DNA from 2 places in the Clostridium sp. JNZ X4-2 genome. Region 2 is predicted to be linked to the other one. Evidence: a T-box and tRNA genes for the amino acid it is inferred to sense, from the RefSeq annotation. Region 2 holds a T-box; the other holds one or more tRNA genes.
What was found. A T-box is a leader RNA that pairs with one kind of tRNA and senses whether it is charged. The one in region 2 lies ahead of ACYUJ6_RS16480 (glycine--tRNA ligase), so its partner is inferred to be a tRNA-Gly.

Region 1 (3,417 bases), 730 kb from region 2:
TCATCAATTTAAATACTATTCACTCTACCTTTAACGTGGGTTAACGGAAATACCTACTAAAAATTTCAGTATACAACTCTAAGGTGGTTTTTCAATAAACTTTATTTAAAGGATATTTCAGCTTAAAATCCCTCTCTCTTAAAATAATTAATTTATTTACTTTTCCCTTTCATAGTTTTTATTTCTGTTTAGGCTTATTATATTATTCTAAAATCAATATGTCAACATGAAAATTAAACTTTTTATAAATCATACTCTATTTAAATTACTCTTTACCGATTTGCATATACTACAGCTGTTGCAGAATTCAACTCTATCGGTAAAAACTTTTTCAATTGTATCTATCAGTTCTGAATTCCTGCAATTTTCAGCACAATGAATTACTATCTTTTCCGGTGAATTGGTTATCAATGCACTTATTAAAACATCATCTAAATCTGAATTTATATTTTTATTGCATTTTAATGCTTTTAAGTCTTTAAAAAAGCTTTCTGTTATATCGCTTTCTTTATCTTTTATTATATATTTTCCATCATTATCTATTATTATACTTAAATAGTCTATTTTACTTTCTTGAATTTCTACAAAATATTTTAAAAGCTTTATAAATTCATTGTATTCCTTATCCACCATATACCTTTCAACCACTTTATCAATTATACTTTCCAGATCACCTAAAAGTTCCCTGATTCTAAAAGTTATAAATCCTTCTATATTTATCTCATTATTTTCATTTATACAATTTGATATTTTATCCAATATGTCATTTCTCTTATTTATACAAAAAATGGAGTTTTCATCCATAATTTCCATTTCACCTTTCAATACTTTTAAGCTTTCCAGCCTAATTTCCTCCAATTCCTCATATTTCAGGAAAAAATATTCGTTAGACAAAAAAGCCAGAATATCTTTTTCATAAAACTCATCTATCACTATATTATATATAATGTTTGCAATATACATATTATATATATTCATAAGTTTATTGTTTATTTCTCTATCACAAAATAGTTTGAGGAAGTGAGTATCAGACTCTATACTTTCATATACACCAATGAGCACGCCTTTATGCCTGAAATATTCTTTTAGTTCTTGAATACCATGTATTACACTTTCCTTTTCCTTATCGTAAACTATAGTTGTTAATAGCATTATTCACACTCCCTTCAAAAATAGTATGTGTCTAAAAAAAATCTATATTCAAATTTCTATTGTCAAATATCGACATAACAAAGTCAATATATTAAAATGATATTTTAATATGGTAAACAAATAATAAATAAAATCATATTATCAATAATTTTAAAATTCACTAAAGCCAGTGCGATTTTTTAATATAAAGTATTGACAATATATAGAACTCAATATATAATATGAATTGTCGTGGTGATAATGTGATTATGGGCGCATAGCTCAGCTGGGAGAGCATCTGCCTTACAAGCAGAGGGTCACAGGTTCGAGCCCTGTTGTGCCCACCATAATGTTACGGCCCAGTGGCTCAGTTGGTTAGAGTGCCGGCCTGTCACGCCGGAGGTCGAGGGTCCGAACCCCTTCTGGGTCGCCATATGGCCAGATAGCTCAGTCGGTAGAGCAGAGGACTGAAAATCCTCGTGTCCCTGGTTCGATTCCTGGTCTGGCCACCATTTAAAATATGCGGGAGTGGCTCAGTGGTAGAGCGTCACCTTGCCAAGGTGAACGTCGCGAGTTCGAATCTCGTCTTCCGCTCCACTTTTTATATGGCGCTATAGCCAAGTGGTAAGGCAGAGGTCTGCAAAACCTTCACCCCCAGTTCAAATCTGGGTGGCGCCTCCAAAAATAAAAGTAGCTTATTATCAATATTTGATAATAAGCTACTTTTATTTTCCGCATATCTAAACTTTTTATATCAAGGAAATTTATGTTAAAAATAATTAAATAATTAGTGAAATTGCACAATACACAAGCAGTAATGCCATTATAGTATTAGCTAATTTACTATTCTTTATATGGATAAACTTAATACTGTCATTGCTGAAAATTTCAAAAAATTCGTGAAGAAAAGAAACTTAGCCTCGATAATGTTTCAAAATTAACTGGTGTAAGTAAAAGCATGCTTGGACAAATTCAACGTTGTGAAGTAAATCCAACTGTATCAACAATATGGAAAATTGCAAATGGCCTTAAAATATCCTGTACCCAGCTTATGAGTATGCCGGAAGCTGACTTTGAAATTGTTGATAAACTCAAGGTTCAGCCCCTTGTTGAAGACAATGGCAAAGTAAGAATATTCCCTATGTTTCCTTTTGACAGTATAAGGAGATTTGAAGTATATTCTGTAGAAATTGATACAGGAGGTTATTTATGTACAGAAGCTCACAGACAAGGTACGCAAGAATTTATAACTGTCTTTTCCGGAAATCTTACTGTCAATGCAGATAATAAAAATTTTACTGTAAAACCTGGTAACTCCATCCGGTTCAAAACAGATAATGTTCATGATTATAAAAATAACTGCGATGATATTTGCTCATTAAACATGGTCATTTATTATCCAATATAGAACATTTAATAATATTAAGTTTTAATGTTTCACTTTCATGTATATTTTAAATACCAGCTTCTCATCTTCTCTATATGCCCTTATAAATCCACCATGGTGTTTAACTATTTCTCTTACAATTGACAATCCCAGACCGCTGCCTTCTTTTTTTCTGGACAAATCTCTTTTATACAGTCTTTCAAAGAAATTCTCCACATCTTCATGGCCAACTGGGGTTTCAGGAATATTTGATACTGAAATCACTGAATACAAGTTATCATTGTATTTTTCCTTGCCTACATTGAATTCAACAGCTGTACCATCCTTAGAATATTTAAGTGCATTACTCAAAAGATTGTTTACTGCCCTTAAAAACAGATTGGGATCTGCTTTGATACCAATAGGTTCCTGAGGTAATTTGAGAGAAAGCTTCAAGCCTTTCTGCATAAATTCCCCTTCCTCTTCTTCAGCTATCTGCCTTGCCAGTTCATTTAACTGCAGATATTGTTTTTCCAGTATTACGTCATTGGAAGCCAGCTTTGAATATTGAAAGAAATCGTCCAACATATTCTTCAAATACAATCCTTTTCTGTTCATTATATCTATGTAATTGGCAAGCTCTTTTTCTGAATCATATTTCCCGTTTTTAATCATATTTATATATCCCAATATAGTAGTTAAAGGTGTTCTAAGGTCATGGGATATATTGGTGAAAAATTCATTTCTGCTTTTTTCTTCTTTTTCTATTTTTGAAGCCATATAATTTATGTTTTCTGACAATTCCCTAAGCTCATTTTTATATTTAAGTGGAACTCTATTGGATAAACTGCCCTCAGCAATATCACTAACTGTTGACTTTATTTCAGATATATAGGATATGCGCCTCCATATGAGCAGGA
Region 2 (3,417 bases):
TACAAAAGTAGTTTATGAAGATACAGAAATAGATTTTAAACCACCATGGAAGAGAATCACTATGGTAGATGCAGTTAAAAAATTCGCAGGTGTGGACTTTGATGAAGTGAAAGATGATGAGCAGGCTAGAGAAATTGCTAAAGAAAAACATATTGAATTAAAGAAGGAATTGAAGGATTGTTCAAAGGGTGACATATTGGATGCTCTATTTGAAGAGTTTTGCGAAGAGCAGTTTATTCAACCTGCTTTTGTGATGGATTATCCTGTTGAAATATCACCTCTTACTAAAAAGAGAAGGGGTAATCCTGAGTTTACAGAAAGATTTGAAGGATTTGTATTTGGAAGAGAAATATGTAATGCCTATTCAGAATTAAATGATCCTATAGTTCAGAAGGAAAGATTTATGCAGCAGCTAAAAGAAAGAGAATTAGGTGATGATGAGGCATATATGATGGATGAAGATTTCTTAAATGCACTTGAAATAGGCATGCCTCCTACTGGAGGTTTGGGAATAGGTATAGATAGACTGGTAATGTTCCTTACGAACTCTTCTTCTATAAGAGATGTCATACTTTTTCCTACTATGAAACCAAATCAGCAGTAAGTTTGACAATATCATTATAATTGTTATTTTATTGCTGAAATGAATATATATGGCATAGTTGAAACCCAGGGGTTTTTTCTTAATTTAAGAATCCCTGGGTTTTTATAATAGACCTTTAAATTTATTATCCTTTGAATATAAAATTATATTGCAATTTTAAAATTGCATGATATAATTATACATGTAAGTTGTTCCGTGGTAGCTCAATGGTTGAGCATTCGGCTGTTAACCGAAGGGTTGGAGGTTCGAGCCCTCTCCACGGAGCCATTTTATTTTTGTAAATTCAGTGACTTAATATTTACATTTGCATATAATAGGGTATAATAAGAATTATATTGATAATTTAATAAATAGCTGTGATAAAGAATAGTAGCAATATAAATTTTTAAAGAGAAGTTGTGGGTGGTGTAAACAACTAAATTTTTTGTGAAGGAGCTTTTGAGCTGGGTATTTCAAAGATGAGCTTGTGCTAAAAAGGGTGGAACCGCGGAGATAATTCGTCCCTTTGCAGTAGGCCCTTTTTTTATACTCAAAATTGCAGGTCGTATTTTGCTGATAATTTTCTATCGAGTGACTCCTAGGTTCAGGCGGAGCTTGCTCATAAGGAATACTTTTCGTGTCAGAATCTAGAAGAACTTATCCAGGGCGGAGCAGTGCCTATCATTTCATACTTTACAAAGCAGGGAGTGTCAGCAATGACAGCCATGGGATAAAAATTTAATAAATTGTTGAGAGGAGAATATAATATGGCTTTTGAAAAAACTATGGATAAAGTAGTGGCTTTGGCTAAAAACAGGGGATTTGTGTATCCTGGCTCAGATATATATGGAGGACTTGCCAATACATGGGATTATGGACCTGTTGGAGTGGAACTGAAAAATAATGTAAAAAGGGCCTGGTGGAAGAAGTTTGTTCATGAAAATGAGCACAATGTAGGAATAGATTGTGCAATACTTATGAATAGTGAAGTTTGGGTGGCCTCAGGTCATGTGGGAAATTTCACTGATCCTCTTATGGATTGTAAGGAATGTAAGGCCAGGTTTAGAGCAGATAAACTGGTTGAGGAACACATGACGTCAAAAGGAGTGGAAAAGGCCAGTGCAGATGGATGGAGCAATGAAAAGCTAAAGAAATATATAGATGATAACAATATTGTCTGTCCTAGCTGTGGAAAAAAGAATTTTACTGACATTAGACAATTTAATCTTATGTTTAAAACATTTCAGGGAGTTACAGAGGATTCGAAGTCAGAGATATATCTGAGACCTGAAACAGCTCAAGGTATATTTGTAAACTTTAAAAATGTCCAGAGAACCAGTAGAAAAAAAATACCTTTTGGTATAGCTCAAATAGGAAAGGCATTTAGGAATGAAATAACTCCAGGAAACTTTACTTTTAGAACTAGAGAATTTGAGCAAATGGAACTGGAGTTTTTCTGTAAACCGGGAAGTGATTTAGAATGGCATAGTTATTGGAAGGATTATTGTTGGAAGTTTTTATTGAATCTGGGCATGAAAGAGGAAAATATAAGATTTAGGGATCATGGAAAGGAAGAACTTTCCCATTATAGTAATGCTACTTCTGATATTGAATATTTATTTCCTTTTGGATGGGGAGAACTTTGGGGCGTGGCAGACAGAACAGATTATGATTTGACCCAGCATCAAAATCATTCAGGAAAAGACATGACATACATGGATCCTATCACTAAGGAAAGATATATACCTTATTGTATAGAACCTTCTGTAGGAGCAGATAGGGCAGTACTTGCATTTTTAGTTGATGCCTATGATGAAGAAGAACTGGAAGGGGGAGATGTAAGAACAGTATTACATTTTCACCCTGCAATAGCTCCATTTAAGGCAGCAGTTCTCTGTCTCAGCAAGAAACTATCAGAGAAATCCCTGGAAGTTTATAATATGCTGAAAAAAGATTTTAATATAGATTATGATGATGCAGGAAGTATAGGAAAGAGATATAGAAGAGAAGATGAAATCGGAACTCCCTATTGTATAACTGTAGACTTTGACACTATGGAGGATAATACCGTTACTATAAGAGACAGAGATACAATGAAACAATTTAGAATTAAGATAGAAGAATTGAAAGGATTTATACAAGAAAAAATACAATTTTAATGATATGCCCCACTGATTTTGAAATATAAAACCAGGTGGGGCATATTTCATATCTATAAAGAATCCAGCTTAAAAATGGACAAAAAATTCACCGAATAATCGTGATTATTCGGTGAATTAGGGTTTAATCATGGGGATATGTTATATGTTTAATTAAAACTTGGGGAATTATATTAATGTTCCTTACGGCACAAACATAGTATAGCATAATAGAATAATAATTTTCAATAGCCAGCAATAAAGTTGTTAAATTAAATATTTTCTCATAATTTTGACTATACTCGACATATTTTAATTTAACAATGGCTAAATGGTTTGACAGGAACATATTCATGACGGGCAAATTCCACCGTATTCAGGAATCACTTCATAATTGGAAGTATATTATTTTACTATATGTTGTGCTATTATATAATCAAAATATAAATTATTGTAATAAGTCTGGCATGGAGGTAATTTTATGAAAAAGGATTTCGAGGAGTTTAAAAGGTTTATAAAAGGTAAAAAAACAGCGGTAGTTGGTATAGGAATAAGCAACAGGCCTTTAATTAATTTTTTATTGAGTTTAGGTGCAGAGGTTACTGCTTTTGATAAAAAGAGTGAAAGTCAATTAGGAAAAATAGCAAAAGAATTTAGAGAAAAAAATATAGAGCTTGTATTAGGTGAAGACTACCT

Region 1: it has a tRNA-Gly gene. The T-box ahead of ACYUJ6_RS16480 (glycine--tRNA ligase) is inferred to sense a tRNA for this amino acid. The anticodon was not compared.

Annotation. Positions count from the first base shown of each region.
Region 1 covers NZ_CM142685.1:2,682,740-2,686,156, forward strand. The annotation lists T-box leader at 1-182, opposite strand, end outside; gene ytxC (putative sporulation protein YtxC) at 250-1,152, opposite strand; tRNA gene ACYUJ6_RS12895 (tRNA-Val) at 1,403-1,478, shown strand; tRNA gene ACYUJ6_RS12900 (tRNA-Asp) at 1,488-1,564, shown strand; tRNA gene ACYUJ6_RS12905 (tRNA-Phe) at 1,568-1,643, shown strand; tRNA gene ACYUJ6_RS12910 (tRNA-Gly) at 1,654-1,728, shown strand; tRNA gene ACYUJ6_RS12915 (tRNA-Cys) at 1,739-1,812, shown strand; gene ACYUJ6_RS12920 (helix-turn-helix domain-containing protein) at 2,027-2,539, shown strand; gene ACYUJ6_RS12925 (sensor histidine kinase) at 2,561-3,417, opposite strand, start outside.
Region 2 covers NZ_CM142685.1:3,417,683-3,421,099, reverse strand. The annotation lists gene lysS (lysine--tRNA ligase) at 1-604, shown strand, start outside; tRNA gene ACYUJ6_RS16485 (tRNA-Asn) at 797-871, shown strand; T-box leader at 952-1,112, shown strand; gene ACYUJ6_RS16480 (glycine--tRNA ligase) at 1,351-2,742, shown strand; gene murD (UDP-N-acetylmuramoyl-L-alanine--D-glutamate ligase) at 3,203-3,417, shown strand, end outside.